3 regions of the Brevibacillus sp. HB1.4B genome follow, and region 3 is predicted to be linked to each of the others. Evidence: predicted binding sites of a transcription regulator. Region 3 holds the regulator's gene; each other region holds the start of a gene.

Region 1 (10,323 bases), on a different contig from region 3:
TGCACCGAAACCGATGACTTTTTTACCCAAACGACGCTTGATAATCTGCTCGACGCCATCAAATGCACCGCCGCAGATGAACAAAATGTTCGACGTGTCGATTTGGATGAACTCTTGGTGAGGATGCTTGCGTCCGCCTTGTGGTGGCACACTCGCAACGGTCCCCTCCAAAATTTTCAAAAGCGCTTGTTGAACGCCTTCACCAGATACATCACGCGTGATGGATGGGTTTTCCGATTTGCGGGCTACCTTATCAATCTCGTCGATGTAAATGATTCCTTTTTCAGCCTTCTCAACATCATAGTCAGCAGCCTGGATGAGCTTGAGCAAGATGTTTTCAACATCTTCACCCACATAGCCTGCCTCTGTCAGAGAAGTTGCGTCCGCAATCGCGAAAGGTACATTCAGAATGCGCGCCAATGTTTGCGCGAGCAACGTTTTTCCGCTACCAGTCGGACCGATCAGCATGATGTTGGATTTTTGCAGTTCCACATCCTCGATCTTCGCCCCGGAATTAATCCGTTTGTAGTGGTTGTACACCGCTACAGACAAGGACTTCTTCGCCATATCTTGACCGATGACATAGTCGTCCAAGATTTTGCGAATTTCCACTGGCTTTGGAATTTCTTTCATATCGATTTCTTCTTCAGTGCCCAGTTCTTCCTGTACAATTTCATTGCACAGTTCGATACATTCGTCACAAATGTAAACACCAGGACCAGCTACCAGCTTGCGCACCTGTTCCTGGGACTTGCCGCAGAAGGAACACTTCAGTTGGCCTTTGTCGTCGTTAAACTTAAACATGCGCTTCACCTCACAACGGGTCAGTTTTTGCGTTCGATAATAGAGTCAATCAATCCGTAGGCCTTTGCTTCTTCTGCGCTCATGAAATTATCGCGATCTGTATCTTGCTCTACGCGTTCATAAGGCTGACCTGTCCGCTCAGACAAAATCTCATTTAGCTGGCGCTTCGTTTTCATAATCCATTCCGCATGAATACGGATGTCTTCTGCTTGCCCACGCACACCACCGAGCGGTTGGTGAATCATTACTTCGGCATTTGGCAGAGCGAAGCGCTTGCCTTTTGCACCAGCAGCCAACAGGAAAGCACCCATGCTGGCAGCCATGCCCACACAAATCGTGGACACATCCGGTTTGATGTACTGCATGGTGTCATAGATGGCCATTCCTGCTGTAACAGAACCACCTGGAGAGTTTATGTATAGCGATATGTCTTTGTCCGGATCTTCTGCCTGCAAGAAAAGCAGCTGAGCAACAACAAGATTGGCGATTTCATCATCAATCTCGGTGCCCAAGAGAATAATCCGGTCTTTCAGGAGGCGCGAGTAAATATCATAGGAGCGCTCGCCCCTGCTTGTTTGCTCGATGACCATAGGGATTAACATTATGTATTTTCCTCCTTTGCCGAAAAAAGTCAATGGTGGAAAAACAAGGCACGATACACTCGTGCCTTGTGGTCTTGACAGCCAGCGCTCAGGGTTAGCCTGCCCACTGACCAATCATGCGTTCTTCTAAGCTTATGCTGTTACTTTGCTTTCTGCAACCAGCAAATCTACTGTTTTGCGAGTTTGCACATCGCGGTACAGAGCAGCCATGCCATCTTGTGCGGAGAAGATTTTGCGCAGCTCGTCTGCTGGGCGGCCGTATACGCCAGCCAGTTTCTCGAGTTCTGCAGTTACATCTTCTTCTGTTGCTTCGATGTTTTCTGCTTTGCCGATTGCTTCCAAAGTCAAGGAAGTGCGAACGCGGGATGTTGCGTCTGCACGCAATTGATCACGCAGTTGGCTCTCATCCATGCCGGAGAACTGGTAGTACAGTTCCAGCGTCATGCCTTGGTATTGCAGACGTTGACCAAATTCATTTACCATTTGATCCAATTCATGCTCAACCATTACTGCTGGCAAATCGATCTCAGCGCTTTCAGCTGCTTTCAGAACGAGTTGCTCACGAACATATTGATCTTTTTCTTGCGCTGTTTTTTCTTCGAGTTTTTTCTTGGTGTCTGCTTTCAGCTCTTCCAGCGTGTCGAACTCGCTCACGTCTTTGGCAAACTCATCATCCAAAGCAGGCAGGTTTTTGCGCTTCAGGCTGTTCAGCTTTACTTGGAATACCGCTTCTTTACCAGCGAGGTTAGGAGAGTGGTATTCTTCAGGGAAAGTTACGGTAATTTCTTTTTCTTCGCCGATGTTCAAGCCAGCCAGTTGCTCTTCGAACCCTGCGATGAAAGTACCGGAACCCAGTTCCAGAGAGTAATCTTCCGCTTTACCGCCTTCAAAAGCTACTCCGTCTTGGAAGCCTTCGAAATCGATTACAGCGATATCGCCTGTTTGTGCTGCGCCTTCTTCTACTGCTACGAGCTCAGCATGACGCTCTTGCATACGCTTCAGTTCAGCGTCAACGCTCTCTTCAGTTACAGAGAAGTCTTTATCTTCGATGGACAGACCTTTGTAGTCGCCCAGCTTCACTTCAGGCTTCACAGTTACAGTCGCTTTGAAGATCAGGTTTTTCCCTTGTTCCATTTGCGTTACGTCTACTTCTGGACGATCTACTGGCTCGATACCAGCTTCACGAACAGCTTGTCCGTATGCAGTTGGAAGCAGAATGTCAAGAGCGTCTTGGTACAAAGATTCTACACCAAAACGGGATTCGAACATTTTGCGTGGTACTTTTCCTTTACGGAATCCTGGAACTTGAACTTTTTGAACCACTTTTTTAAACGCTTGATCCAATGCTGCGTCTACTTGCGTAGCATCTACTTCAATCGTCAGGACTCCCTGGTTATTCTCTACCTTTTCCCAATTTGCTGCCACGTAAACTTCCCCTCCTAAATCGAATCAACAGAACATCGCCAGCCGCGCCATGGTATCTTCGCAGGCTCGGATGATAATATTCTAGCCATTATAACCATTCTAGTATAGCACAAATCTTTTAGTTTTCAAGAAGACCTCATTGGTCGACGAACAGAATAGTTCCCTCCCAATTGTGGAACCGGGTTGCCTAAATGATCATAAAACGCCACGGATATGTAAACTTCTGTCGGACTCGTTCCTGTCTCTTCTAAAAGAGCATATGTCGGTACGTGAAAACCTCGCGGCATTTGCAAGCTGCCCGGATTCAGAAACAAGATGTCTCTCTCGACGCCACAGACAGGTACATGAGAGTGACCGAATACAACTACATTTGCTCCTACCTCTTCTGCACGGTAATGAAGGCGCAGAAGAGAGCCTTTCACTCCGAAAAGATGCCCGTGCGTTTGCAGGATGTGAAGGTCGCGCCATTCGGTCTCTTGCTCAGTCGGCACCTCTTGTGTCGAATCGCAATTGCCTCGGACAAGCGTCATGTTGGAAAACGGCTCGCGCTTATGGTCGACACAAAAATCGCCACAATGCAAAATTTTTTCGACATGATGTCGGTTGACGACCTGGCTTACTTCCCGAACCAAGCCGTGGCTATCGCTCATGATGAGAATTCCCATCACGCCTCACTCTCCTGTTTTCTCTCTTGTCTACTTGATGACTTCAAGCAGCTGCTGCATGGCACGAGCGCGGTGGCTGATCTGGTTCTTTTCTTCTGGCATGAGTTCAGCCATCATTTTGTCCATCGATGGAATGTAGAATACCGGATCGTATCCGAAGCCGTTTGTCCCTTTTGACTCACGCGCGATCACACCCTCACAAGCGCCAGTGGCAATGATTGGCTCCTCGCCAGGAATCACCAACGCCAACGTACAACGAAAGCGGGCTGTGCGTTCCTCTGTCGACACCTCTTCCAGCTCTTTCAACAATTTACGCCAATTCTGCTCGTCTGTTGCCTCTTCCCCGGCAAAGCGTGCGGAGTAAACCCCTGGGCGTCCTTCCAGCGCATCTACTTCCAGACCAGAATCGTCACCGAGGGCTGGCATTTTCAAGTATGTAGAGATTTCGATTGCTTTTTTCAGCGCGTTTCCTTCGAAGGTGTCCTTGTCTTCTACTACCTCGGGCACACCGTCAAATTCAGCGAGGCTAATTCCTTCCCAGCCAGCATCTGCGAACAGCCTGTTGAATTCTTTCACTTTTCCTTGGTTACGTGTTGCAAGAACGACTTTTTTTCGATTAGGCATGACTTTCCTCCGCTACTGATTGTGCAAAAGAGAGCGAAACATCAGCGAGCGCCTCTTTTTGACTGTTAATCAAGTTGTCAATGCCAACTTTTGCAAGGGCAATCATTTCTTGTAGCTGTTCAGGTGAAAACGGAGCATCTTCCCCTGTTCCTTGCAGCTCGACAAACTTTCCTTTTCCCGTCATGACGACATTCATGTCGACAATCGCTGTAGAATCTTCTTTGTAGTTGAGATCGAGCACTGCTTCCTCACCGACAACCCCTACTGAGGTCGCTGCCAGGAAGTCATTGAGCGGCAGCTGCTTCCAGGTGCCACTATCCACCAGCTTTTGCATCGCGTCTACCATTGCCACGAAGGCTCCGGTAATCGAAGCTGTCCGCGTACCTCCGTCTGCCTGGATGACATCGCAATCCAACCAAATGGTGCGTTCACCCATTGCTTCAAGGTTCACAACGGATCGCAGAGCACGTCCGATCAGACGCTGAATCTCCATTGTGCGTCCACCGACTTTTCCTTTGGACGACTCACGCGCGTTGCGGGTCGCTGTTGCTCGGGGAAGCATGGAATACTCGGCTGTGATCCAGCCCTTCCCGCCACCACGCATAAAAGGCGGCACCCGGTCCTCCAAAGTCGCCGTACAAATCACCTTTGTGTCTCCGACTTCAATTAGGCACGATCCTTCTGCGTGTTTAATGTAATTGCGCGTAATGGTTACAGGACGCAATTGATCATGGGCACGGCCATCCACTCTCATTCCAAGTTCCTCCTAAATCACTTTGTTACACTCCGCTCATTATACCAGAGGCGGGAAACGATCTGCCACTGCACAAACGCCTCTTCCTTATTTACGTTAATTGCAAATATTCTTGAATAAAAATTTCAAGCAGACATCGGTTGCTCCTTGGCGGCTGGAGGACTGTAAGCGCTGGTGACAAGCAAGCAAGTGGCGAACAAAAACCACGCTCGTTAATACGGGCGTGGCTCGTTCCTTACATCTGTATGGGATTGAGCTGAACCGGGCGGCTCACTGGCTTGGTAAACTCACCACTGGCTAGCGGTTTTCCTTCCACCAGCAGCTGCACTTGCTTGGCTCCTGTCGTTTCTGTCAATGACAAGACCAGTGATTGCAGAGCTTCTGGGCTCGCTTCCTTACCATCGTCATACTTGAGGATGTCACTGCTCAAATTGACTGTCACCAACTCTTTTTCCTGCTTCACATCCAGAACACGTGTCGTACGCAGCAAGGAACTAAAGAGCTGAGACCCTTGTTTCGGTCCTTTGATCAACTCTTCAACGGTTGCCTTGGCGATGTCAGCCGTTTCAGGAACCAGGCGAGTGACTGGGACATAATACGTACGTGTATCATCCAGCTGTCCTTGGAAATAAACCGTTATGCTGGAGGTATCTCCTGGTACCGCCCCATCGCCCAATTCGAGATTGACTCCTTGATTCCGGTCTAATAGCGTTATCGGTGTTTTGGCTGCTGGCATTTCCGTCAACGGCGTTCCGTTCACCCAAATTTGTACAGTCTTGACGTTGCTAAATTCCGTCAACGCCCGGGTGACTGCATCGACAATTTTCTTCTCGTCTTTTTCCTCGTACGTTTTGAAGTCTTTGGAAAAATCGACAGTGGCTACGCCATTTTTGATGACAAGTCCTTTTACTTCTGTCCCTTTCGGCAAGACAGCGGAGAAGCCACCCTGGAGCATGCTCTCTACCGGACCACCTTTTACCATGTAGCTCAATACTTGTTTGGCAGGACCTTCTGATTTCGGAAGAGTCATCGAGACAGGAACGATGTATCCGTTAGCATCCTGCAAATACACCATTCTCTCTCCGGTCTCCTGAACGACCGGTTGTGCACCTTCTTTTGCAGCATCCGGGGTCGGCGTGCCGTTTGGCAAATCAACTGATACCTCTGACTGTGGTGGTGCATCAATACGAATCGTTTCCTTTTCCGGGCCAAAGAGACCGCAGCCCGACAAAAGCACTGCGCTAACCCCCAGCACGGCCGTCATTTTCCCGATGTGCCTTATCTTCATTACCCCAGCCTCCTCCAGACACTTTGTACTACCATGTATACGAGCTAGGCTTGGGTTTATGCGTTGAAAGTTTGTCTCGCTAGACAAGGTCTTCCATCAGGGATGGACGGTTTTTTCCAATGAGTTGTGCTGGACGTTCACTTTGCAATCCAGCCATTCTTCTGCAATGGTCCGGAATTTGTGGGCGTCCCCACTCGTCACAAACAGATGTTCCGGACGCTCTATTTGCTTGCTTTCGGCGTCCGTCGCAATTTGCATGGACAATTCTCGCGCTGTCTCTTCTGCGGAGTTGATCAAGCGTACTCGATCTCCCATCACTTCCGAAATGACCGGTGCGAGCAATGGATAGTGTGTACAACCCAAAATTAACGTGTCCAAATCTTCGTGCAAGAACGGGGCGAGCGTTTCTTTTACGACTCTTCTTGCTTCCTCCGAGTTCGCCATGTGGCTCTCCACCAGTGGCACAAATGCGGGACAAGCCATGCCTGAGACGTACAGATCCGGTTGAATCCGTAAAAGCGCACGCTCATACGCCTTGGTACGAATAGTCGTTTCTGTCCCGATGACACCGACCCTTCCGTTTTTCGTCACTTGTACAGCCGCACGTGCCCCTGGCTCAATCACCCCAATGACGGGCAGTGGCAAATCCTCCATCGCTTCCTCCAGCACGACGGCAGTAGCAGTATTACAGGCGATCACCAATGCTTTTAACGGTGTACGCATCACATATTCGACCATTTGAAAGCTGTAGGCACGAATCTCTTCCGGCGATTTGGAGCCATACGGACAACGGGCATTATCGCCTACATAAACAATCCGTTCTTCGGGTAGCTGACGCATGACTTCCTTCGCAACAGTTAATCCTCCCACTCCTGAATCAATAACGGCAATCGCTCGTTCTCTACTCATGCTAATGTGTCTCCCCTGTTGAAATGAATATAGTACAGCATACCACTCAAACATTTGTGCTACTACCATATGCGGAGATGAAATTTCTTGTACTCCGCAAATGTCGCACCTTCTCTAGGCGCCTTTCATAATGTGGGGAGAGATGATGTGCCCACGAGGAGGAGAATCTTTTGGTAGAAGAAGCCAAAAATTTGTTGGACTGGAGCCAATGGGGCCGACAATGGATCGAGCATTTGCGAAGACATAAGACCCTCAACCGAGAACTCGAACGGCATCTGCACAAATTCGAAGAAACATTTACAGTGATCGGAAGGCAAGCCTCGAAGCTTGATTCGACAACAGAAAGCGACGAACTCCCTGTTCTCATCACTCGCGCAGAACAGGTACAGGAGCAATTCCATCACTTTTTACGACTGGCTCAGTTGAGTGAAGATGAGCATCTGGAAGGAGAGGTGAGGGAACCTGTTCAGGAATCAATGAATGCACAGCCAGCGGTGGCGGAAGAAGTACAAGTGCCTGTAGAGCCAGAACCCGTTTCCTATCCCGGTGCACGTGAGCCAGTCCGTGCGGCACGCCCCGTGGCTGTCGGCCGACATACCCTCCCGCCGCTCCCTTATGCCTACAACGCTTTGGAGCCGTACATCGATGAAGCTACCATGCAAATCCATCACAACAAGCTACACCAAAAGTATGTAGACGATCTCAATACAGCAGAGCGGAAGCTGGCAGAGGCGCGAGAAAGTGGCAACTTCGATCTCGTACGCCATTGGGCACGCGAGCTAGCCTTTAATGGGGCCGGTCATTACTTGCATACGATCTTTTGGCCATCCATGAGTCCAAATGGGGGTGGCACGCCCTCCGGTGATCTCGCAGCGGCAATCAATCGGTATTTCGGTTCGTACGACGCCTTTAAGAGACAATTTAGTCAGGCGGCAGAAAAGGTAGAAGGTCCTGGGTGGGCAATCCTTGTTTGGTCCCCGCGAGCACATCATCTAGAGATTCTAACAGCCGAAAAGCACCAGAACCTGTCACAATGGGATGTGATTCCGCTACTGGCTCTGGACGTATGGGAGCATGCCTATTTCCTGGCGTATCAAAACCAGCGAGACAAGTATGTAGAAAACTGGTGGAATATCGTCAACTGGCCATATGTGGAAGAGCGATTCGAGAAAGCACGAAAACTACGCTGGGAGCCGTATTAACTTGTATCTCCCCTTCATTGACAAACCCCCTCGTCATCCCAAATGACAGGAATGAGAGGGGGCTTTTGCTGGCTAAGCTTATTCGTTATACGGGACAAATTCGATCTTTTGCACCTTGACCGGATTTTGGATGGGCTTGGCGTTCTCATCTGTTTTCTGGGCAGCGATCTTGTCTACGACTTCCATCCCGGAAAATACATGACCAAAAACAGTGTGGCGATTGTCGAGGTAAGCTCGTCCGCCAATTTCTTTATACTTCGCTTCTGCATTCAACGGCAGCGCCGACAAATCGAGATACTCCTGATCTACCTTGGGGCTCTGTACAATATAGAAATGTGTGCTGTTCGTATTTGGTCCCGCGTTCCCCATACTGAGCGCTCCTCTGAAGTTGAACAGATCTCGGCTAAATTCGTCCTCAAAAGACTCTCCGTAAATACTCGGCAGCTCCTTCCCATCCGGCCCTTTCAAATCTCCTGCCTGAATCATGAAATCGTTGATCACACGGTGAAATATCATATTGTTGTATTGCCCTTTTTTCGCCAGAGTCTTAAAGTTTCCCACCGCTTTTGGAGCTTTGTTCGGGAACAGTCTCAGCTTGATCACACCGGCATCAGTCGTGATCACGCATATTTCTTCGCCTTTGCGTGGCTTCTCCAACTGAATCAGCTTCACATCTGACACATCGATGCCAGAGTCCTGCCAAATGACGCCCCACGCCTTCCAGTTCACCGGGTCTGTCCCGAGTCTGGCCAAGCCAAGATAATCCGTTTTTTCAATGGCCTTGTTATCTGCGGTATACCCGACGTATTTAAATTTCACAATCGCGCGGTAGTTATTGTAGGCATCCTCTTTCGTGACGGTGTACAGCTTGTCCACTTTTGCTTCGATCACCTGAATGTTTTTGTATTTCGCCAATCCTTCCACATAGGTTTTCATCGCAAAATTCGTCATGGAGTCACCTACTACCAGCTTTGCTACCTCAGCAGGTTTGGATCGTTGCTTCACCAGGGATGCGATGAAATCATTTACTTCCTGCTTATCTCCCCCATGTGGGCGGAACTGGTTGACCTGAACTTCGTTACGATAGTCATGAATAGGGTTTGCAGCAGCATGTTGGACAAAAGTCGGACTCAGTAACGGGATCGCAATACTTGCAACGACTGCCAGAGAAACGAGTTTTTTCATTCTTTCCGCCCCCACTAAATTAGAAGATTTTTACACAAGAATAGTATAGCCTAATCTGATTTCAATTGACGATAACATTTTTAATATTCAGTCATTAACGTTGTGCGTATGTATGGCGAATGAACGGAACGATCCAGAAAAAGGTGCAGACAGAGACAAGCTATATGCAGATGAAATCAAGATCGAAGCAGAGAAAGTGGAAATGAAGGTTGAAAAATTCACCGTGCCATCTGAATCAGGTAGCCCAAACTGCTTTCAAGATTTACGGAAGAAACTGAAGCGACTACAAGGAAGTGTTTTCCGAGTCGATAAAGGCAGTGTGATTCTTACTGGGGATTTTGGCACACGTATGATCCCGATTTGTGCGATCAGTTCCATCTATACTTGTCGGGTGTACGCTTATGTGACGAATTCAGGTACTCTCGACAACCTTGGTAATAACGTATCCGTCATCAATACCATAACCAACACCATCATCACTTCTATTCCAGTAGGTAACCTACCAAATGCGGTAGCCGTCGGACAGGTGTGTAGCATGATATGATTCACCTCCCCACTCGCAACCTTGTTTCTTGATAAAATGATAAAAACGTCGTATTTCGGTTAAACCGAGTTCGACGGTTTTTCTGTTTTTTTCCATAAAATCTGTTGCGTCTTTTTGCATCCCTCCCCCGTCTAACCCATGTAAACTTCATGAAGCTACAACTAAAAACAATCAATCATGACAGCCATATGCCATATAAGGGAGAGACATACCATGAATAAAAAAACCATCACTGTATTTGCTGCTTCTATTTTGACTTGCTCTGTTTTTGCTGGAGCTCTCGGCACTACTTGGGCTAACCAAGCTGTTACCCCAGTAACC
Region 2 (10,323 bases), on a different contig from region 3:
CCAGGAATCGCTCCTGAGATCGTGAAAAAGTCCTGTTGCCGCGCTGCATATTTGCGGGGGGCTTTTTTGGCGGGGGGATCTGTGAATCATCCAGAGGCATCCAGCTATCATCTGGAGATTTTCACTTCCTATCAGGATTTTTGCGAAGCATTGACCAAGATCGCCAATCGGTATAAACTAAATGCCAAGTGCATCGAGCGGAAAAAAGGGTATGTTCTCTATATTAAAGAAGGCGAAAAGATTACAGAGTTTTTGAGCTTGATTGGGGCTCATCAGGCGCTTCTGTATTTCGAGGACGTCCGAATCGTAAAGGACATGCGGAACTCAGTAAACCGATTACACAATTGTGAGATCGCCAACATAAACAAAACGGTGAATGCAGCCACCAGACAAATGGAAAATATTCAGCTCATCGATCAAGAGATGGGATTGGAGAATTTGCCAAAACGTCTGCGTGAGGTTGCGGAGCTACGATTGGCTCATCCTGATATCAATTTGAAAGAATTGGGCGAGATGGTGCCAAGCGGAGTAGTGAGCAAATCGGGCATTAACCACCGCTTGCGAAAAATTAACGAAATCGCTGACAAAATACGAGAAAAACAAAATATTTCGATGTAGATGCATGTTATACTAAAGGATAATAGTCTACAAGTAAGGAGGTCCATTCATGGTTCAACAGCAGGTCGTGGTTCAGTTAAAGACCGGTTTGCAAGCTCGTCCAGCAGCCTTTTTCGTACAGGAGGCTAACCGTTTTGCATCGGAAGTATTCGTAGAAAAAGGCAACAAGAAGGTTAATGCGAAAAGCATCATGGGTATCATGAGCCTCGCAATCAGCTCTGGAACAGAAATTACCATTTTGGCAGAAGGGCCGGATGCCTCCCAGGCAGTCACTAGCCTTACGAATCTGGTAAGCAAGGAAGAATAGAGTCACGAGAGACACTTTTCCCTTAAGGGAGGTGTCTTTTTTTGTTGGTCATCTTGATGAATATGTATCAATTCACTTCGGGCAGGGCATTTCTAACCATGTATATTGCATGAAGGAGGAATCAGACATGAGTAACCGTGATTCGTGCCACGAAGGCCGCGATTGCTTTGACATGGACATTGACCGGATGATTAACGAAGGACTAGGGGGAGGGATCGTTTCCGACCAGAACGGCCTGATTGAAGAAACCAGTGTTGACACAATGACAGGGGCGTCGTCAGCCAAGCAAGCCCTTGAAGATGAGCAATAGGGAGCCGCTTATGAATGTAACGAGAGCACAAGCCATTATGAGCTCCGACGACCATATCAAGGTAGAGTACGAAGGACAAGCCGTTTGGATCGATGCTGTAGACGAAAAAACGTCAACAGCACGTGTGCATGAGGAAAAAAATCCAGGACATAGCCGGACGGTGTATGTCAGTCAGTTAATGGAAGTGTCACAATGATCCATTGAAAAAGCCGGGCAAATCAAGGGAAGCCTCTTGGGGTTTGCTCGGCATACAAAAAAAACACTCGGCCAGTAGTCCAGGCACGAGTGCTTTTTTTACTACGTATTTCTTATTTTTTGGAAGACGGTTCGGAAGTGATTACTTTGTCAATCAATCCGTACTCTACTGCTTCTGCGGCAGAGAGGAAGTTGTCACGATCGGTATCCTTTTGGATGCGCTCCAAAGGCTGTCCAGTGCGTTCAGCCAGGATAGTGTTCAGATGATCACGCATCTTCAAAATACGTTTTGCGGCGATCTCAATGTCGCTCGCTTGTCCTTGGGCACCACCCAATGGTTGGTGAATCATGACTTCACTGTTTGGCAGAGCAAAGCGTTTGCCTTTTGCCCCAGCAGCCAGCAGGAATGCTCCCATCGAAGCAGCCATTCCGATACAAATGGTGGATACATCTGGCTTGATGAAGTGCATAGTATCGTAAATTGCCATACCAGCAGTAATAGAACCGCCTGGGCTGTTTATGTACAAGTGAATGTCTTTCTCCGGATCTTCCGCCTGAAGGAACAACAACTGTGCCACAACGATATTGGCTACGGTGTCGTTGATTGGGGTTCCCAGAAAGATGATGCGGTCTTTGAGCAGGCGGGAATAAATGTCGTAAGCACGTTCCCCGCGGTTCGTCTGTTCAATGACGGTTGGAATTAAATTCATATGCATCTAGTCTTCCTCCTCTCTTTGTAACAATATCATACACAAAAGGTCAATGAAGGTCAAACACATAAGTGCGCGCCCTCACTACCATGTTTGCCAAATTCCCTTTGTCTAAACCTACTCCAAAAAGAAAACATTCATTCCTTAGAATTCTCATCGGCCTCGGTCAAATCGACGGCGAGTTTCAGTGTGGCCTTCATCTTTTTTCCCTTGATGATCGTATACTCATCGATTTGTTTGGCTTGCAGCTGATTGATGGCTTCCGCTAGCTCCTGTTGATCTTTGTATGGTTCAATGGTCAATAAGCATTCCTCGTCACTGGCCTCTTGATAAATGAGAAAAAAACGTTCCCCTGCCATGGCAAGCCTCACTTTCGAAAGTTATCCACAATGTTATGCACAGGTTGTGCACAAAAACATTTGTTCGTGGGATATTTATTTTTTCAACGTACTTTCCAGAGCACATGAAATCGTTCCGCTAAAAATGTGGTTGCTCATGAACAGGCGTCGCTAAAGGTTTTCTTATAGTCTGGTCATGTTTGGCGGGAGAGTTGCATAGGAGATATATGGAAAGAGTAGAGGGATGTGTATGCTTCGCAAGCTCTCGACCTAGATCACGATGCAAAACGCGCACTTACAAGCTAATTATTCCAATTTGTTCTAGAAATGAATGAGATGCTTTTCATCAAGATAGCTATTTTTATGCGGAGAAGTGGCTATTTCCTTGATGCAATACGTCATACACCTCTATTAGCAGACAGCGATAGAGGCTTTTTGATTGATTCTTCTTTTAATCATTTCTATTGCAAATTTTCTAAAATATCCTACAATAAGATTGTGATTCATAGTTTGCTCATAAATAAAGAGGGGGATGTTTTTGCTATGAAAAAACAGAAATCATTGTCGATACTGGCTGCAACATTTGCTCTGAGCACATTGCTCGCGGGCTGCGGTGGAGGTACGGGGACTGGTGGACAAAGCGCGACACCACAGCCGAGCAACAATAGCGGAGGAAGCACGGGCGGTGCAAGCGGAGCTACTGAGAAGCTCGTGATTGCTGTAGTTGGTCCGATGTCTGGTCAGTACTCCGACTACGGAAGCACAGCAAAAGCTGGTGCTGAATATGCGTTGAAAGAAAAAAAGGAGGCATTCAAAGCACTTGGCTTTGATGTTGAATTGTCCGCGCAAGACGACCAAGCTGACCCGAAACAAGGGGTAGCAGTCGCACAAATGTTGATTTCAAATCCTGACGTAGTCGGAGTAGTTGGCCATGCTACAACAGGTGCTTCGATTACAGCAGCAGCGCAATATGAACAAGAAAAGCTCGTAATGGTATCTCCTTCCGCAACGGGATCCGATTTGACTGAGCAAGGCAAGAAGATCGTACACCGTATTTGTGCGCGTGATGATCAACAAGGCTCTAAGGCTGCTATTTTTGCCAAAAATCAATTGAATGTAAAAACGGCTTTCGTTATGCATGACAAGGCTGCTTATGGACAAGGTCTTGCAGAAGAAGTGAAAAAGCAATTTGAAAAAGACGGCGTACAAGTTCTCGGCTATGAAGGGGTAACGGCAGGCGAGAAGGATTATAGTGCAATCATCACCCAAATCCTTGCGAAAAATCCAGAGATGATCTACTTCGGTGGATACTACTCTGATGCAGGGATCATCGTGAAGCAAGCACGTGAAAAAGGCTTCAAGGGTGTCTTCATGGGTGGCGATGGCTACGACTCCGCTGACATGGTGAAAATTGCTGGTGCGGAAAATGCGAATAACGTAGTCTTTACTTCTACTGTTGGTGATATTGGTGCTACCGAAGACGGCAAGAAATGGATCACAGATTTCGAGAGCGCGACTGGCAACAAAGTAGGGATCTTCACTTCGTTTGGTTATGACTCCATGGGGGTTATGCTGAACGGTCTGGAAGAAGCGATCAAAGCAAATGGCGGCAAAAAGCCAACTCGTGAACAAGTGCTGGAAGCTGTTCACAAAACCAAAGATTACAAAGGCAAATTCGTCAACGTAACATTCAATGAAAAAGGCGACAACGACTTTGCTTCCGTATATGTGTACAAGTATGAGGATGGAAAGAAAGTATTTATGGGTGAAGCGAAGTAATTCTTCATTATGAATCAGCCGTTTGGGACATACTACGTTTGGCATGAATACCAGAATGAAAAGGAAGGGATTCTGATGTCAAACAATCGTAATACGAAGAATGGCGGCAACCAAGGACACAGCAGCAAGACGCAAGGCACCCAAAAGCAAAAGTCTGAAAGAGATCGTAACCTGAATAAGCAGGATCCACAATAACAAACAAAAACCCACCTGGCCCAGCAGTGAGCTCGCAGGTGGGTTTTTGCTTGTTATACTCGTTGCTTGCTGGGCAGCCGCTGTTCCGGATGACCATAGCCCTGATGCTGTCTGCTACGCAGGTTTTTCGCTTGGGATTCGCGAATTTTGGCCACAAACTCACTTGTGCTCATTTTGGTGAAATCCATAGGGCACCTCCGCTGATAATGGGATGTACACCTTTCTAGGATGACCCAATTTGGTCCTGTACAATCGGCAGTGTAATCTCTACCACTGTACCTTCGTGCTCCCTGCTTTTAATTTCCAGGCTACCGTTGTGGTCTTTCATGATTTTGCTGCTGATCATGAGGCCGAGGCCAGTCCCGTTTTCTTTTGTCGTGAAAAAGGGGGCACCCAGCTTGTGAATCATTTCTTCAGAGATTCCACAGCCTGTATCCGTGAGCGTAATGAGCACCTGATGATTGTCTTTTAAGGCGGTGGCAATATGAACCTCTCCATGTCCGTCGATCGCTTCAATGGCATTTTTAATGATATTGATAAAGACTTGCTTGAGCTGGTTTTCTTCTCCCGCAATGATCGGATGGTAAGCAAATGCGGTACAGAAATCGATGTTTTTCAAGTTTGCTTCCGACCTCAATAGTGCCAAGACGCTTTCCAGCAAAGGGATGAGCGGAAGAGGCTTGATTTGAATGCTATGAGGCTTTGCCAAGACTAGCAATTCACTCACAATAAAATTGATCCGGTCCAGTTCAGAGAGCATGATATCAGCGTACTGCTGGTTATCATTCATGCTCGGATAAAGAAATTGGATAAAGCCTTTCAAGGATGTTAGGGGATTGCGAATCTCATGGGCGATCCCAGCAGCCAACTCCCCAATCACGGACAGCTTTTCAGCCTTCCGTAATAATTCCTCGTTATTTCGGCGTTCTGTAATATCCCGCGATACGATGATAAAGCCATCACAATCTCCCGTTTTCGTCAGGATGGGGGCACCCTTTGATTCGAGAAAGATCCATTTGTTATTTTTCGTTTGGAAACGGAACTCGCATATCTTTGGTTCTTGGGTCACCAGCAAATGATGAAAGTGGTCAATGACTGTTTGCCGATCTTCTGGATGAATGTCAGCAAAGGTGAGCTGACGGCAATTTTCACTCGTTTCGATTACGCGTGAATGAGAAGGGGAGAGATAGAGGATATCCCCGTTTTTGTCCGTAATTAGAATAAGATCATCTGTGTATTCCGAGATGATTTTGTTCGTTTTCTCGCTTTTAAACAAGGCGGCCTCAGAGTATTTGCGTTCTGTGACATTTCGCGAGACTAACATGATGTTTTGTACGTCTCCTACCGCGCTTAAAATGGGGATACCGCGTGTTTCGAAGGAAACCTCGTTTCCGTTCCTATCCATAGAGCGCGTCTCGAAATGAACGGGTTGTTTCGTTGCCATGATCTCTTGAAATTTGTCCCTGAACATAGGGATATCCTCTGGATGTGTGAGTTGCAGATTGTTAGGGGAAGTAACCTCGGCTGGAACAAATCCCAATTGCTCGATTGATGGGGATGCATAGATGCGTCGCATGGATAAATCATAAATCGTCACGATATCCTGGGTATGATCGATGAGGAGACGATATTTGGCTTCGGTTTGACGCAAGGCCTCTTCAATTTTTTTGCGGTCGGAAATGTCACGGGTAATACAGGAAGCACCAATAATTTTTCCCGTTTCATCTTTGATTGGAGCAGCCGACAGAATGACATCCATCTTCGTGCCATCTTTTCGCTGCCTGATGGTTTCGTAATTGGTTAGTAAGACACCCATGCTCCTGACCGCATCAAATAACTGTTTGGTCTCGCTCCTATACTCGTCTGGAATGAAGCAGAGCGGTGAAGCGTAAATCTCCTCCATGGACCAACCGTAGTATTGCTCAAAAGCATGATTCACCAAGACGATATTGTTATCGAGATCACTAATCGAGATGGCATCCGTCGTAAAGTGAAAAAATGCTTTTAATATTTGATCTGGAAATAACACTTGCGTGATTTCCTTTTTTGAGCGTTTCTTTTTCCATAAGAAAGGGGTATTAAGCTTGTTCATCAGATTTCCCCCGCATAGTCTATCAAGTATTTGAGTGAGATAGCGTTGTCGTAACTATTCGAGATATAAGACCCATTTTCCTATCAAAATTTGGAATAGTTTGTTATTCCATAATGAATTGGTTATGCATGAAGGTTCTGACTCGCATGGAAATCAGCTATAATGAGAGTTAGAAAAAAGTCGGGGGTGTATGCATGACAACTGGTTTTATCGTTGCGTTGGTGCTCATTTTTATCGTCATCATCGGTGCGACGATTTTGGTTACAAACAAAGCTTATTCGCGTAAACCTGAACAAATAGATCCGATTCTGCCCAGTAAGGATACTGCTGGAAGTAAGGAACTCGATCAATAATGCCAGTAGGTAAAAGAAAAGGAGTGGTTATCTCAACCACTCCTGCTTTATTGACGGTATCGGAAAGTATATAGCCTACAGTTTGGAGAAGCGTTCTACGATGTCATCAACAAGCAGTTCAGCAGAAAGGATACCGCCACCTACGTTCCAGATCACTTCGTCAACTTGGAATGCCTTATTGTTTTTCGCGACATTCAGTTTTTGATAGAGCGGATCTTTCATCCATTCCTCGGTGTATTTATTGGCAGATCCATCACCGGAATAATCACCGATCCAGTAAAACATGACATCGCCATCCATTTCAGCCATGAGCTCTTTTGGAATGTCTTTTTTGAACTCATCGATGTCTTGGGAGGCTGGTCGAGCAATGCCGAGCTGGCTCAGAACAACGCCAGAGAAAGTGTCTTTCAAGTAAAGACGAGTTTTTCCAGCTACGAAACGAACGACAGAGACTTTCATCTTCGTCTTGTCACCCAGTTTTCCTTTTGCCTCTTCAATCTTCTTATCGAAATCAGCCATCAGCTTGTCGCCTTCAGCTTTTTTATTCAACGCTTCGGAGTAAAGTGCAAAGTTGATTTTCCATCTGCCTACGAGATCCTCGGAGAAGACGGTTGGGGCAATCGCGGAAAGCTGAGCGTATACTTTTTCTTGCCCTTGGCGTCCTTTTGTTCCCAGAATCAGGTCTGGCTTCAGGCTGGCGATCAGTTCAACATTCGGTTGGTTCTCGTCACCCAATTCAACTGCATCCTTCATTTTCTCTTTAATATGTGGATGCCATGGGTCACCAGGTTTACCGAGGCCACTCATGACAGCCCCAACTGGCGTAATCCCTAATGCGAGAACAGCCTCTGTGCTTTCACTAGTAAGAGCGACCACTCGCTGAGGAGTCCCTTTTATTTTTGTTGACCCCATAAAGTGTTTTACTTCTCTCTCTTCAGACGCTGCCGGTGCAGGTGTAGTTGTTGACGCAGCTGGAGTAGAAGAAGATGAGCTGGATGTAGACGTTGCCTGTCCCCCGCAACCTGTTACGAGCATCACAGCGGAAAGCATAGCCCCGAGCATCAAACGCAGGGAAGTTTTGCGCATGATGGAAAATCCCCCTTTTAACTGATAATGATTATCATTTTTCTTCACTACTGTATATGCTTATATGACAATGTGTCAATATATTTTTTGGAACGAAAGGAAAAGTATAGATATTTTTGTGCTGAATTTTCCAATAGCGATAATAAAAATCAATATCATTGACTAGCCCTATCCGCAAGCTTAGACTGATTAGTGGGAGAAACTTACATACATATGTAGCGAATAGACAGAATAGGTAGAATGCAACGGAAAGAAGGGAACAGGCGTGAATGTGATTTTGTCCAGCCGACTGCAAAAGACTACTGTACTCATAGTAGGACTCGTCGTCCTGGCAGTCGTGATGGTAGCTAGTATCCTTTTCGGAATCAATCGGTATTCGCTCATTACTGCAGTAGAGGCATACACCCAATTTTCCGGTTCAGAGGAACATTTGATTATTACGACTTCCCGAATGCCGCGTACACTTACAGCGGTAGCGGTGGGGAGCAGCCTCGCTGTAGCAGGTGTTTTGTTGCAGGCGTTGACTCGAAATCCTTTGGCTTCACCATCTCTTATTGGTGTGAACGCTGGAGCTGCAGCAGCTATTGTGACGACGATTGTTGTTTTTGGCTCGCAATTCCCAGTGTCGAAAATGATGTGGGCAGGCTTTATCGGAGCGGGTGTGACTGCTCTGCTTGTATACGGGTTGGCTTCCGCTGGGCGGGGAGGCATGACTCCGATTAAGCTGACACTTTCGGGTGCAGCGGTTGCCGCTTTTGCTTCGTCTGTGACCTCTCTGTTTATGCTGCTGCAAGAAAAGACGATGACAGAGGCTTTTTACTGGTTAGTTGGTTCTGTGGAGGGAAGACAGCTCGATCATTTTTTTATGATCATTCCTTATTTGCTAGTAGGCTGGTTAGGCGCTATGCTACTGACCGGTTCGTTAAATTTGATGGTACTCGGTGATGATGTGGCGACTGGTCTGGGCCAAAAGATTATCTTGGTAAAAGCTATAGCGATATTGATCGTGGTGCTCTTGGCAGGTGGGAGTGTCGCGCTCGCCGGACCGATTGCATTTGTGGGCATCATCATCCCGCATCTTTGTCGTTTTTTAGTCGGTCTTGATCATCGATGGTTGATTCCCTATTCGATCGTCTTCGGTGGAGCTTTTCTGGTCTGCGCTGATTTGCTTTCTCGCCTTGTATTGATGCCGATGCGTTTGGAAGTACCAGTAGGCGTAGCAACCGCCATGATCGGAGTGGCCTTTATCATCCCGCTGGTCAGGAGGAGGGCGTATGCATAGACATGTAGTCATTCGGACCAAGAAGCCAGCGCTCTCGTTTCATGTAAATAAGCGGGCGTTAGGAATTAATTTCATACTATTTTTGCTGTTATCTGTTGTGATTGTATTGAGTATTGGCTTAGGTAGCTTGCATATTCCTGTGTGGGAAGTCATTAAAGCTTTTGTGGGAGCGGGCAGTGAACAGAATGAATTGATCGTGCTCGATTGGCGGTTGCCTCGCGTTGTCGTTTCAGTCATGGTGGGGGCTTCCCTGGCGGTATCGGGGGCCATCTTACAGTCCTTGGTACGAAATCCGTTAGCTTCGCCTGATTTGATCGGAACTACAGCGGGAGCGACGGCAGCAGCGGTAGCATTTATCACATTCGCAAAAGATGTAAGTGTGCAATGGATGCCATTGGTGGCCTTGACCGGTGGATTGCTAACCGCTACGCTTACGTATCTCACTGCGTGGAAGGAGGGAGTCTCACCTTTTCGCCTCGCGCTTGTCGGTGTATGTATATCAGCGGGGATGGGAGCATTAACGATCTTTTTCATGGTGATCACCCAAACCCACAAAGCTTCAAACGCTCTAGGGTGGATGACTGGAACGGTGTACGGTATGTCTTGGGTAAATGTCATGACGTTGCTTCCGTGGACGCTTTTGTTTCTCGTGGCTACGATTTTCCAAATCCGTTATTTGAATGCCCAGGAGCTCGGTGATGATATCGCCAGAGGCATTGGCGTAGCAATTGATAAGAAGAGATTGCTCTTGATTGCGATTAGTGTGGCACTGGCAGGTGCTGCGGTCGGTGTGGCAGGAGGAATCAGTTTTATCGGTTTGATGGCTCCACATATTGCGCGTAGGCTAGTTGGCTCAGCGTATGGCTACTTGCTGCCGGCTTCCGCTGTTTTGGGTGGGATGCTTGTCGTCTTGGCTGATTTGATTGGGAGAACGGTGTTTTTACCGCATGATTTACCAGCTGGGATTTTTACCGCAGCGATTGGAGCGCCGTTTTTTGTTTATCTTTTGTATAAAACGAGGAATCATCAATAGGTCCCCTGATGTCAAGGCGATTTTT
Region 3 (10,323 bases):
AAAGAAAAACAAGATGGCACCTAGTACAGCTCCAATATATTGCGATCCGGCTACTACACCAAAGTTTAACAGTGGATCGAGCAACGAAAACAGTTCGTCACCAAAGCGATACCCTAATCCGCCACCAATCAAAACAAAAATGAATTTTCCTACTCGGCGTAACATGCCTTCACCTCCTTTTACTAATATAGACAGAAGCCTAAGAGTAAAACCCTATTTTTTTCCAAATCATTATAATGCTTCATTTTACTTTCCCTCACTATAGCAAAAAAGATTTTGCCATGTCAAATAGCCAAAAATTTTAACATAGTTGTCATTTTCTCGTCAACCCGGGAACACTCGTTTCCTTCGATGTTAAATTGACAGAGAGCTGACTCCCTTCTTATAATGTCAGTATCGTAATGAGAGAAAATTATGACGATACCAACAGCCTAAAGCAGAGGTGAACCAGATGGACAATCGAAACATAGACGACTTTCAAACGCAAGTATCCGAGCTTTTGATCAGACATCGTAGCGTACTGGACGTCATGTCCAAAGTTCAGGAAACGGCATCCCGCATTAACCGTTCACTGACCAAAGCCATCACCGAATGCGGCTGTGTCGAAGTGGTTGCCAAAAAACAGACGTACGATTCGAACAAGAATCTGGAGGACAACAAGTCCCATTTGGACACCCACTTTAACGGACCGCTGTGCGAGCATTGTCGCGATGTAGTTACTGCTGAGCTTGGCAAAAATCTCTTTTACCTCACTGCCCTGTGCAATATTACTGACATTAAGCTAGAAGATGTGCTTCAGAAAGAATCCAACCGACTGAATACTTTGGGTGTCTTCAATCTGTCTTAAAAGTCCGTTACTCGTATTACGAATGAACCCTAAAAAAAGTTGCATACAAAAAAGAAAAACCCGCACATTGAAGTGTGGGTTTTTTTATGCCGTAACTATTCAAACGGAACGGATTCTTCCTCTTTGTTTTTACGCTTGCGTAATTTTTTGACAAGAAAGTCAACGTTTTTTTTTATTCCGTACAGTGCATAAAAAGCAAGTGGCAGGAAGACGATTTTTGGAAATTGCTGCGGATACTTAATCGCTACAACAACCACAATCGCGATGATAATGGGTGTGATCCAGTAAGCAGACTTTGGAATCCCCACTTTTTTAAAGTTAGGATACTTGACCTTTGATACCATCAAAAAGGCAAGCAGCAACATACTTACGGCAAGCAATACCGGAGTGAATACTTGGTGATAGAGTGCGAGCGTAGCCAGTACGCCCCCCGCTGCCGTAATCGGCAAACCGATGAAATACCCCGGAACCCCGGCCTGTACGTTAAAACGCGCCAAACGCAGCGCACCACAGATCGGAAAAATGGCTGTAATGAGAATCCCAAGCAAATCAAAGTGTTGCAAGACGACAACATACATGATGAACGCTGGCGCAATCCCAAACGTAATGACGTCCGAAAGTGAATCCAATTCCTTTCCGAACTCGCTTTGGGCATTCAACATACGAGCTACACGTCCATCCAGCCCGTCTGCCAGCATACCAATGATCACTGTGATCGCTGCATATTCGACGTATTGATCGCCTCGAAACGCAAGAATAATTGCTAAAACTCCCAGAAACAAGTTGCTTACGGTTAGTATGTTCGGTAACGATTTCACGAACATAGACTACCTCCTGATTTCTTTTGCGTAAGGAGCAGGTTATCCTGTCGACCTTGTTTTCATCCAAGTCCCCTAGGCAAATGTTGAATACAAATAATGCCTTTATCCTATTCTACTTTAAATGTGTCTGTCAATGAACACTTGTTCTTGAATCCGTTTCAGCCCCTCTTTAATCGCTCTCGCTCGTACCTCGCCAATGCCTTCCACTTCGTCTAATTCCTGAATCGTTGCCATCATGATTCGCGGCAGATGATGAAAATGCTCTACCAGATTTGAGATGATCGTAACGGGCAAACGCCGGATCTTGTACAGGATCCGATAACCTCTAGGGGAAACGGATTCATCCAGCATACTGGCATTGGAGGAATACCCTAGCGTTCGCAAAAAAGAAGTGAGTTCCAGCATTTCCTCCGAGTTTAATTTTTTCATGTCCCGCAACACGAGATCAGGTGAATAGGATGGATCTCGGGAATAATCCCGAATAAGCATGTGTGCCTCTTCCTCAATGTTTGAAACCAATTCCTCCAACTGCATACTGACGAGCCTTCCTTCTACCCCTAGCTCACATATGTACTTGGAGACCTCTGTCTTAATACGTAACACCATCTCAATCCGTTGCAAAACCGAGGCAACTTCGTGTAGAGTTACGAGCTCCTCAAATTCTAACGCACCAAGATTCGTCAATGTTTGATCAAGAACGGCCTTGTATTTCTCAAGGGTAGATACAGCCTGATTCGCCTTGGCCAAAATGACACTGATTTCACTTAAGACATACCGGAAATTCCCCTGGTACAACGTGATCACATTGCGACGCTGAGAGATAGCAATGACCAGATGATTCGTTTGAATGGCTGTCCGTTGCGCTGTACGATGCCGTGTCCCCGTCTCGCTCGTGGGGACTGAGGAGGGTGGGAAGATTTGCGTATTCGCGTACAGGATACGTTTTGCGTCTTCACTTACTATAATCGCCCCATCCATCTTCGCTAATTCATACAAATGGGCAGGAGAAAAATCACAATTGATGGAAAAACCGCCATCGACAATCGTCTTCATCTCTGGACCGCACCCAATGACGATCAAGCCCCCGGTTTTGGCCCGTAAAACATTTTCCAATCCTTCACGAAGCTGTGTGCCGGGTGCCACGAGACGAAGCACATCACCGAATTGCGGAGCTCTTTTGATGTTCCCCTGCATGCCCACTCCTACCTCCTTATCACCTCGTTCAACGCATCGGCAATATTACTCACACCAATCACTTGAATATCTGCTGGCGCATCCAGACCGCGGATGTTTTTCTCCGGGATGATAACACGCTTAAAGCCTAACTTATGTGCTTCTCGTACTCGTTGCTCAATACGAGAGACACCGCGCACCTCACCAGTCAAGCCAATTTCTCCGATAACGACATCATGCGGATTGGTAGCGTGATCACGGAAACTGCTTGCAATGCTTACGGCAATCGCCAAATCAACCGCTGGCTCATCCAATCTGACCCCACCTGCTACGTTTACATATGCATCCTGATTTTGTAGCATCATGCCCATACGCTTTTCCAACACTGCCATGATCATCGCCACACGCTGATGATCGACCCCTGTTGCCGTTCTCCGTGGGGTTACAAAGCTGGTCGGGGCAACGAGTGCTTGTAGCTCAACCAAAACGGGACGTGTGCCCTCCATGCTGGCTACGACCGTGGAACCCGCAACACCAAATGGACGCTCTGCTAAAAATATCTCAGACGGATTCGCCACTTCCTCCAAACCGCGATCCTTCATCTCGAAAATACCGATTTCGTTTGTCGAACCAAAACGGTTTTTGACGGCGCGCAAAATTCGAAACGTATTGTGGCGCTCCCCTTCAAAATAGAGAACAGCATCTACCATGTGCTCAAGCATACGCGGTCCGGCGATGGAGCCTTCCTTGGTAACGTGACCGACAATGAAGGTACCAATTCCTTTCCCTTTTGCAATCCGCATCAATTGGGCAGTCGCCTCCCGCACTTGTGCGACACTTCCAGCAGCCGATTGGATCGTCGGGTGAAACACGGTCTGGATCGAGTCAATAATTAGCACATCCGGGTCTACTTGATTAATATGCTGTTCGATCAAATCCAAATCATTTTCTGCCAATACAAACATCGGCGGCGTTTGCAAATGGAGTCGATCCGCGCGAATTTTGATTTGTTTTGCCGACTCCTCTCCAGATACATAGAGAACCTTTGCCCCTTGATGAGCCAAGGCAAAAGATGTCTGCAAAAGCAATGTCGATTTTCCGATTCCGGGGTCTCCTCCAACCAAAATGAGTGAACCCGGAACAAGTCCTCCACCAAGAACACGATTCAATTCTCCGATCGTGGTATCCATGCGTGGCTCTTCTTCACTGGCTACCTGAGTCAATGGAATCGCAGATTGGCGCTGGCCGCCGCTCATCCCTTCGTGACGATGTGGATTTTTTACGGTCACTTCCTCCACCAAGGTGTTCCAACTGCTACACCCCGGGCATTTTCCCATCCATTTTGGCGATTCATAGCCACATTCTTGACACGCGTATTTCGTTTTATACTTTGACATAGTCGCACCCTCACTTGGATTTCTTTCTCTACTTTTATCATAATTACGCACCCAAAAAAAGAATACCTCCCGAATCAGGAGGCATTCTATTACGTTTCAATCCAGCTTATGATTTCGTTTTTTCGAGGCGCTTAACAACCAGCTTGCCTTCTTCGGCTTCGATATTGACGGTATCGCCTTTACTGATCGTGCCCTTGAGCAATTCCTCGGACAAATTATCCTCGATGTGGCGCTGGATAGCACGACGCAGAGGACGCGCACCATAGGCCGGATCAAAGCCTTCTTTTGCCAATACTTTCTTGGCCTCTTCACTCAATTGGAAATCAATGTCTTGCTCTTTCAAACGTTTACGCAGATCTTCTGTCATGAGAGATACGATTTGCTCGATGTGCTCTTGCTCCAAAGAGTGGAACACGATGACTTCGTCGATACGGTTCAAGAACTCAGGACGGAAGCTCTTTTTCAGCTCATCCATGACTTTGTCCTTCATATCCTGGTACTTTCTTTCCGAATCGTTGGTCGTGAAGCCGAGCGTCGTATTTTTCTTGATCATGCTTGCTCCGACGTTGGAAGTCATAATGACAACCGTGTTGCGGAAATCAACGGTACGTCCCTTGGAGTCTGTCAGACGACCATCATCCAATACTTGTAGCAGGATGTTGAATACGTCTGGGTGAGCTTTCTCGATTTCGTCCAGCAAAATGACGGAGTAAGGCTTGCGACGCACTTTTTCGGTCAGCTGACCGCCTTCATCAAAGCCTACATAGCCAGGAGGGGCACCGACCAGACGAGCGGTGGAATGCTTCTCCATGTACTCGGACATATCTACACGAATCATGGCATCCTCGTCACCGAAAAGCGTCTCTGCTACGGCACGAGCCAATTCAGTTTTACCCACACCAGTAGGTCCTAGGAAGATAAACGAGCCGATCGGGCGTTTTGGATCTTTCAAACCAGCACGGGCACGGCGGATTGCACGCGAGATGGATTTGACTGCTTCATCTTGACCAATGACGCGATCGTGCAAAATCTCTTCCATCTTCAGCAAACGCTCTGTTTCTTCTTCCTTCAGCTTCAATACAGGAATACCCGTCCAACTCGCCACTACTTGCGCGATGTCTTCTGGCGTAACCTCCATGTTCAGCTGGCCTTGGCGCTCTTTCCAGTCTTTTTTCGTTTTATCCAGTTCTTCACGCAGTTTTTGCTCCTGATCGCGAAGTGCTGCTGCTTCCTCGAACTCTTGTGATTGTACGGCAGCGTCTTTTTCCTTGCGTACCTCTTCCAGACGTCCCTCCAGCTCTTTGAGGTTTGGTGGAACCGTAAAGGATTGCAAGCGAACTTTGGAGGCCGCCTCGTCGACCAAGTCGATAGCCTTGTCAGGCAGGAAGCGTTCCGTAATATAGCGGTCAGACAGTTTTACTGCCTGCTCGATTGCTTCATCGGTAATTTTGACACGATGGTGGGCTTCGTAACGATCACGAAGGCCATGCAGGATACGAATCGCATCCTCCGGTGTCGGTTCATCAACCTGAATCGGTTGGAAACGACGCTCCAGTGCCGCGTCTTTTTCGATGTACTTGCGATATTCATCCAGCGTAGTGGCACCCACGCACTGTAGCTCGCCACGTGCCAGAGCAGGCTTCAAAATGTTGGAGGCATCAATTGCGCCTTCTGCTCCACCAGCACCAATCAAGGTGTGCAGCTCATCAATAAACAGGATGATGTTTCCTGCTTGGCGAATTTCGTCCATGATTTTTTTCAGACGATCTTCGAACTCACCACGATATTTGGTTCCCGCAACAACGGTTCCCATATCGAGTGTCATGACGCGCTTATCACGAAGGGTCTCTGGAATTTCGTTGTTCACGATTTTTTGGGCAAGACCTTCTGCGATAGCTGTTTTCCCGACGCCAGGCTCCCCAATCAAAACAGGGTTGTTCTTAGTACGTCTACTAAGTACTTGGATCACACGCTCGATTTCTTTTTGGCGACCAATGACAGGGTCCAGTCCGCCATCACGAGCGATTGCAGTCAGATCCCTTGCCAAGCCGTCCAATGTCGGCGTATTCGCCGCTGGGTTCCCTCCAGACGGTTGATGAGATGCCATCATTTCCGAGCTGCCAAGGAGCTGGAGCACCTGTTGACGTGCCTTGTTCAGGCTAACGCCCAAATTGTTCATGATTCTCGCAGCAATGCCCTCTCCTTCACGGATCAAGCCAAGCAAAATATGTTCAGTCCCCACATAGGTATGACCCAGTTTGCGGGCTTCGTCCATTGACAGTTCAATAACCTTTTTGGCGCGAGGTGTATAGTTTGGTGTGTAATTACTACCGGACTGCTCTGTTCCTCGCCCGATTAACGACTCCACTTCACTCTGGATTTTATCGAGGCCAAGCCCAAGTGATTGCAATGCCTTCGCCGCAATCCCTTCGCCTTCTCGAATGAGTCCCAGCAGCACATGCTCTGTCCCAATATCTTTGTGTCCGAGACGAACCGCCTCTTCCAGGGCAAGCGCCAGTACTTTTTGTGCTCGTTCTGTAAAACGTCCAAACATCATATCGTACACCTCCGTATAACCGTGTTTTTTCTCTATATGGTTAACAATTGCGTGATACCATTACGATTACTCTTGTGATTCTACTACGCGCAGACGTTCGCGAATCAGCCGTGCCCTTCTTTCGTCGCGTTGGTCCGGAGTGAGCTTTTGTCCAGCGTGGTGTTGTAAAAACCCCGGCTGTGTCGTGACCAACAGTTCGTTTAGGACGAGCGGAGATACATTTGGAATAATACCTAGATCAATCCCCAAACGTACATCGGACAGGCGCTGAGCCGCCTCCTTTGACTCTACTGTGCGAGCGTACATCAGGATGCCATACGACCGAAAAATCCGATCCTCTAAAGAAACCCGGGTATGCTCCAGCAAATAAGTACGTGCCACACGCTCTTGCTCAATAATCTGTCTGGCTACACCGTAGAGATTGGAAAGGATATCTGACTCAGACATCCCCAGTGTGACCTGATTGGATAACTGAAAAAGATTCCCTAGAGCTTCGCTGCCCTCTCCGTAAATTCCTCTAACAACTAGACCAACTTGATTAATTGCCTGTAAAATTCTGCTGATCTGCTGCGTCATCACCAGAGCCGGCAAGTGCAGCATTACAGATGCACGAATACCCGTACCCACATTGGTTGGGCAGCTTGTCAGATATCCTCGTGTTTCGTCGAAAGCGTAGTTCAAGTTTTTCTCAAAAATGTCGTCTATCTTCGTACCTAATTCCCATGCCTCGTTCAAACGAAACCCGGGTAATAGTACCTGTATTCGAATGTGGTCTTCTTCATTAACCATAATGCTGACAGACTCATCTTCACGAAGTAATACAGCACCTTTGCGAGATTCCTCTGCCAGATGAGGGCTAATCAGATGCTTTTCTACGAGTACCCTTTTTTCTAATGGGTTAATTTGATCCATCTGGATGACCTGAAGCTGATGCCTTTTGCGCATTGCCTCCGAATCGCTTACTTCCGTTACCTTTCTGACGACTTCCTCGCCCTGCGAGTCCGTTGCCAATAACGGAAAGGGGTGCTGGCGCAGGTTACGGGCGATACGCAGCCGTGTACTAATGACAATGTCGGAATCAGGACCTTCTCCTTTCATCCAATTGCTCCACGGGTTTTGCATAAACTGCTTTTGGGACATAACCAGCTAACCTCCCTTGCTACGATTGGGCCATTTTTTGTTCCAATGCTCGAATTCGATCACGCATTTCTGCTGCCTTCTCGAACTCTTCACTTGCGACATGACTTTGCAGTGCTTGCTTTAGTTGTTCCAGCTCTTTACGGATCTTCAATTTGCCACCGGTACGCTCTGGTACTTTTCCACTATGCTGTGTGTTTCCGTGAATCCGGCGGAAAAGGGGGTCCAGTCGGTCACCCAAAAAGGTGTAGCAATCACTACAGCCAAATCGTCCACTTTTACTAAATTGAGAATATGTGAGTCCACATGTTTCGCATTGAAGCGGCTTATTCGTTGCCGTTTCGCGTCCATTCTTTTGCATGGGATCAAATTTTAAAAGTCCTGACAGGAGATTGTTGATGCTGAAGTTGTGAAAGCCGGTAAAGACGTCCCCTTTTTCATGAGCACACTGCTCGCAAATATGGTATTCGGTTTTTTCGCCATTGACGATTTTCGTCAAATGAAGTGTCGCCGGTCGTTTTCCGCATTCCTCACAGTTCATAACATCATACCTCCTTTTACTTCAACAAGATTGCTGCGATCATCTGCTTTAAAATATTTGCCCGCAAACGATCCCGCAATTCAGCTTCTAGCGTCAATACATTTCGCGAGGTAGCGATTTTCATCAAGGTGGCTTCTCTGATGTTGACTAATCCTTCTTCCATTAGTCTTTCTACGATCGCATTTCCCACGCTCTGACTGATGCTCTCACCAATCAGTTCTTCTGTTAGCAATTCCTGCAAGCGTGCTTTGCTGACAATCTGCACCTTGCGTATACGAATATACCCGCCGCCCCCGCGCTTACTCTCTACAATGTATCCTTTTTGAACGGTAAAGCGCGTATTGATGACGTAATTGATCTGAGACGGCACACATTGAAAATGGTCGGCAAGCTCACTACGCTGAATCTCGATCGATCCATTGGGACTGTTTGTAATGATGCTTTTCAAGTGATGTTCAATGATGTCCGAGATGTTACGCAAGTCATCGCCTCCTATTCCTCTGTGTATGTTCTTATGAGGTTACCTATTGACTTTGACTATCTTTGACGTTAATTATAATGGGTTTAGTGCGTGCCCGCAAGTGTCCCTTACACATTCTAGTGTGGGCAAAAGAAGGTCGCTTGAAACTTGGACATGATCAACAAAAAAACCACTCCCTGAGGAATGGTTTATGTTTGTTCTTGTGTATTGGTGTCGATTGCTGGCAAATGATTCAGTAGCTGAGTGAAGCTGGTGATGATGACATCTGCCCCATCAAGCTCCCCTGGTTTGGCGAAACCGAAGTCGCATCCAATGGTAAATAAACCGTTTGTCTTGCCTGCTTCCACGTCGGAGTGACGATCTCCTACCATGATGGCTTGCCCGATTTTGTAATCCGACAACAATTTTGCAACCAGGTCATTTTTGGAATGCGTACGGAATCGGCCGGCTGAGTACAGATCGGTCATCAGCGGCTTTAACTCGTATTCCTGACAAATGGCATCGATGTACTCTTCTTGCCCATTACTTGCTACAAACAAAGCAAATCCTTTCTCACGCAGTGTTTCCAAGGTTGATTTTACATCCGGATATAGCTCGGTCACTCTTTCTTTGAGTAATTGGATTTCATTATCTAGCAAGAAGGCGTCTGCTGAGCGAATGGCTTCCTCACTCGCGCCCGGCAGCAATTTGTCCCAGATCTGCTCGATCGTCATTCCCAGTACATTGATCAGTTCACGCTCGTCAGGGGTTTCCCCTTGCCATAGCCCTTGTTGACGAAGCTGGTCAAACGTTCGAATAAATGCGGGGGTCGATAGCTTTTCTGTTTGCAGTAACGTGCCATCCATATCAAATAATATGGCGAATGGTACAGTCATGGGTTCCTCCATTTTGTCTGGCTAGGCAGCTATTCTACTTCTCTTGACAACATATTCATATCATCCATGATAAACTCGGTAATTCGTTGTGCAGCATCTGGCTTTGAAATTTTCTGTCCCATTCTACGCATATAGTCCACCTTGGACGGGCTATGCAATAGTTCATCGATAAAGTAAATCAATTGCTCCGAGAGATTGGCATGTACCGCACATCCATTATTGAGCAAAAAGTGGCTGTTCCTCTCTTCTTGTCCAGGCAGAGGGTTGTAAATAATCATGGGTACCCGTTTACTCATTACTTCAGCTGATGTAAGTCCGCCTGATTTGGTGACAATTAAATCAGCCGTCTCCAAGTATTCATGGAAGTTATTGATGAATTTTAGTGGAACGACTTCATGGCGATACGTACGATTTATCACTTTATTGTACAGCTTGTCGTTTGTCCCTGTTAACACAAAAGTTTTCAGAGGAATGTTAATCTCTTCTAGACCATC

Evidence for each region. The regulator CtsR, encoded in region 3, represses protease genes until heat stress. The targets are predictions, from matches to a motif close to ATGGTCAATAAAGGTCAAACA.
Region 1: clpP (ATP-dependent Clp endopeptidase proteolytic subunit ClpP) is a predicted target of CtsR. The motif match lies at 1,432-1,452, and genes of this name have one in related genera.
Region 2: clpP (ATP-dependent Clp endopeptidase proteolytic subunit ClpP) is a predicted target of CtsR. The motif match lies at 2,186-2,206, and genes of this name have one in related genera.

Annotation. Positions count from the first base shown of each region.
Region 1 is NZ_JABSUT010000003.1:276,917-287,239, reverse strand. Features, by position in the region: gene clpX (ATP-dependent protease ATP-binding subunit ClpX) at 1-804, opposite strand, end outside; gene clpP (ATP-dependent Clp endopeptidase proteolytic subunit ClpP) at 825-1,406, opposite strand; gene tig (trigger factor) at 1,539-2,831, opposite strand; gene HP398_RS09235 (metallophosphoesterase family protein) at 2,957-3,496, opposite strand; gene HP398_RS09230 (XTP/dITP diphosphatase) at 3,527-4,120, opposite strand; gene rph (ribonuclease PH) at 4,113-4,874, opposite strand; gene HP398_RS09220 (GerMN domain-containing protein) at 5,110-6,162, opposite strand; gene racE (glutamate racemase) at 6,259-7,071, opposite strand; gene HP398_RS09210 (superoxide dismutase) at 7,242-8,273, shown strand; gene HP398_RS09205 (peptidylprolyl isomerase) at 8,352-9,458, opposite strand; gene HP398_RS09200 (hypothetical protein) at 9,571-10,002, shown strand; gene HP398_RS09195 (Gmad2 immunoglobulin-like domain-containing protein) at 10,216-10,323, shown strand, end outside.
Region 2 is NZ_JABSUT010000011.1:269,017-279,339, reverse strand. Features, by position in the region: gene whiA (DNA-binding protein WhiA) at 1-618, shown strand, start outside; gene HP398_RS24720 (HPr family phosphocarrier protein) at 668-925, shown strand; gene HP398_RS24715 (hypothetical protein) at 1,053-1,235, shown strand; gene HP398_RS24710 (H-type small acid-soluble spore protein) at 1,246-1,431, shown strand; gene clpP (ATP-dependent Clp endopeptidase proteolytic subunit ClpP) at 1,544-2,146, opposite strand; gene HP398_RS24700 (hypothetical protein) at 2,278-2,499, opposite strand; gene HP398_RS24695 (branched-chain amino acid ABC transporter substrate-binding protein) at 3,022-4,257, shown strand; gene HP398_RS24690 (DUF4023 domain-containing protein) at 4,506-4,640, opposite strand; gene HP398_RS24685 (PAS domain-containing sensor histidine kinase) at 4,676-6,544, opposite strand; gene HP398_RS24680 (hypothetical protein) at 6,739-6,897, shown strand; gene HP398_RS24675 (ABC transporter substrate-binding protein) at 6,973-7,983, opposite strand; gene HP398_RS24670 (FecCD family ABC transporter permease) at 8,249-9,265, shown strand; gene HP398_RS24665 (FecCD family ABC transporter permease) at 9,258-10,298, shown strand.
Region 3 is NZ_JABSUT010000019.1:867-11,189, reverse strand. Features, by position in the region: gene HP398_RS29170 (PIN/TRAM domain-containing protein) at 1-165, opposite strand, end outside; gene HP398_RS29165 (nucleoside triphosphate pyrophosphohydrolase family protein) at 452-847, shown strand; gene pssA (CDP-diacylglycerol--serine O-phosphatidyltransferase) at 943-1,671, opposite strand; gene disA (DNA integrity scanning diadenylate cyclase DisA) at 1,786-2,862, opposite strand; gene radA (DNA repair protein RadA) at 2,871-4,238, opposite strand; gene HP398_RS29145 (ATP-dependent Clp protease ATP-binding subunit) at 4,345-6,795, opposite strand; gene mcsB (protein-arginine kinase McsB) at 6,862-7,935, opposite strand; gene mcsA (protein-arginine kinase activator protein McsA) at 7,955-8,473, opposite strand; gene HP398_RS29130 (CtsR family transcriptional regulator) at 8,490-8,954, opposite strand; gene HP398_RS29125 (HAD hydrolase-like protein) at 9,143-9,829, opposite strand; gene HP398_RS29120 (UDP-N-acetylglucosamine--LPS N-acetylglucosamine transferase) at 9,859-10,323, opposite strand, start outside.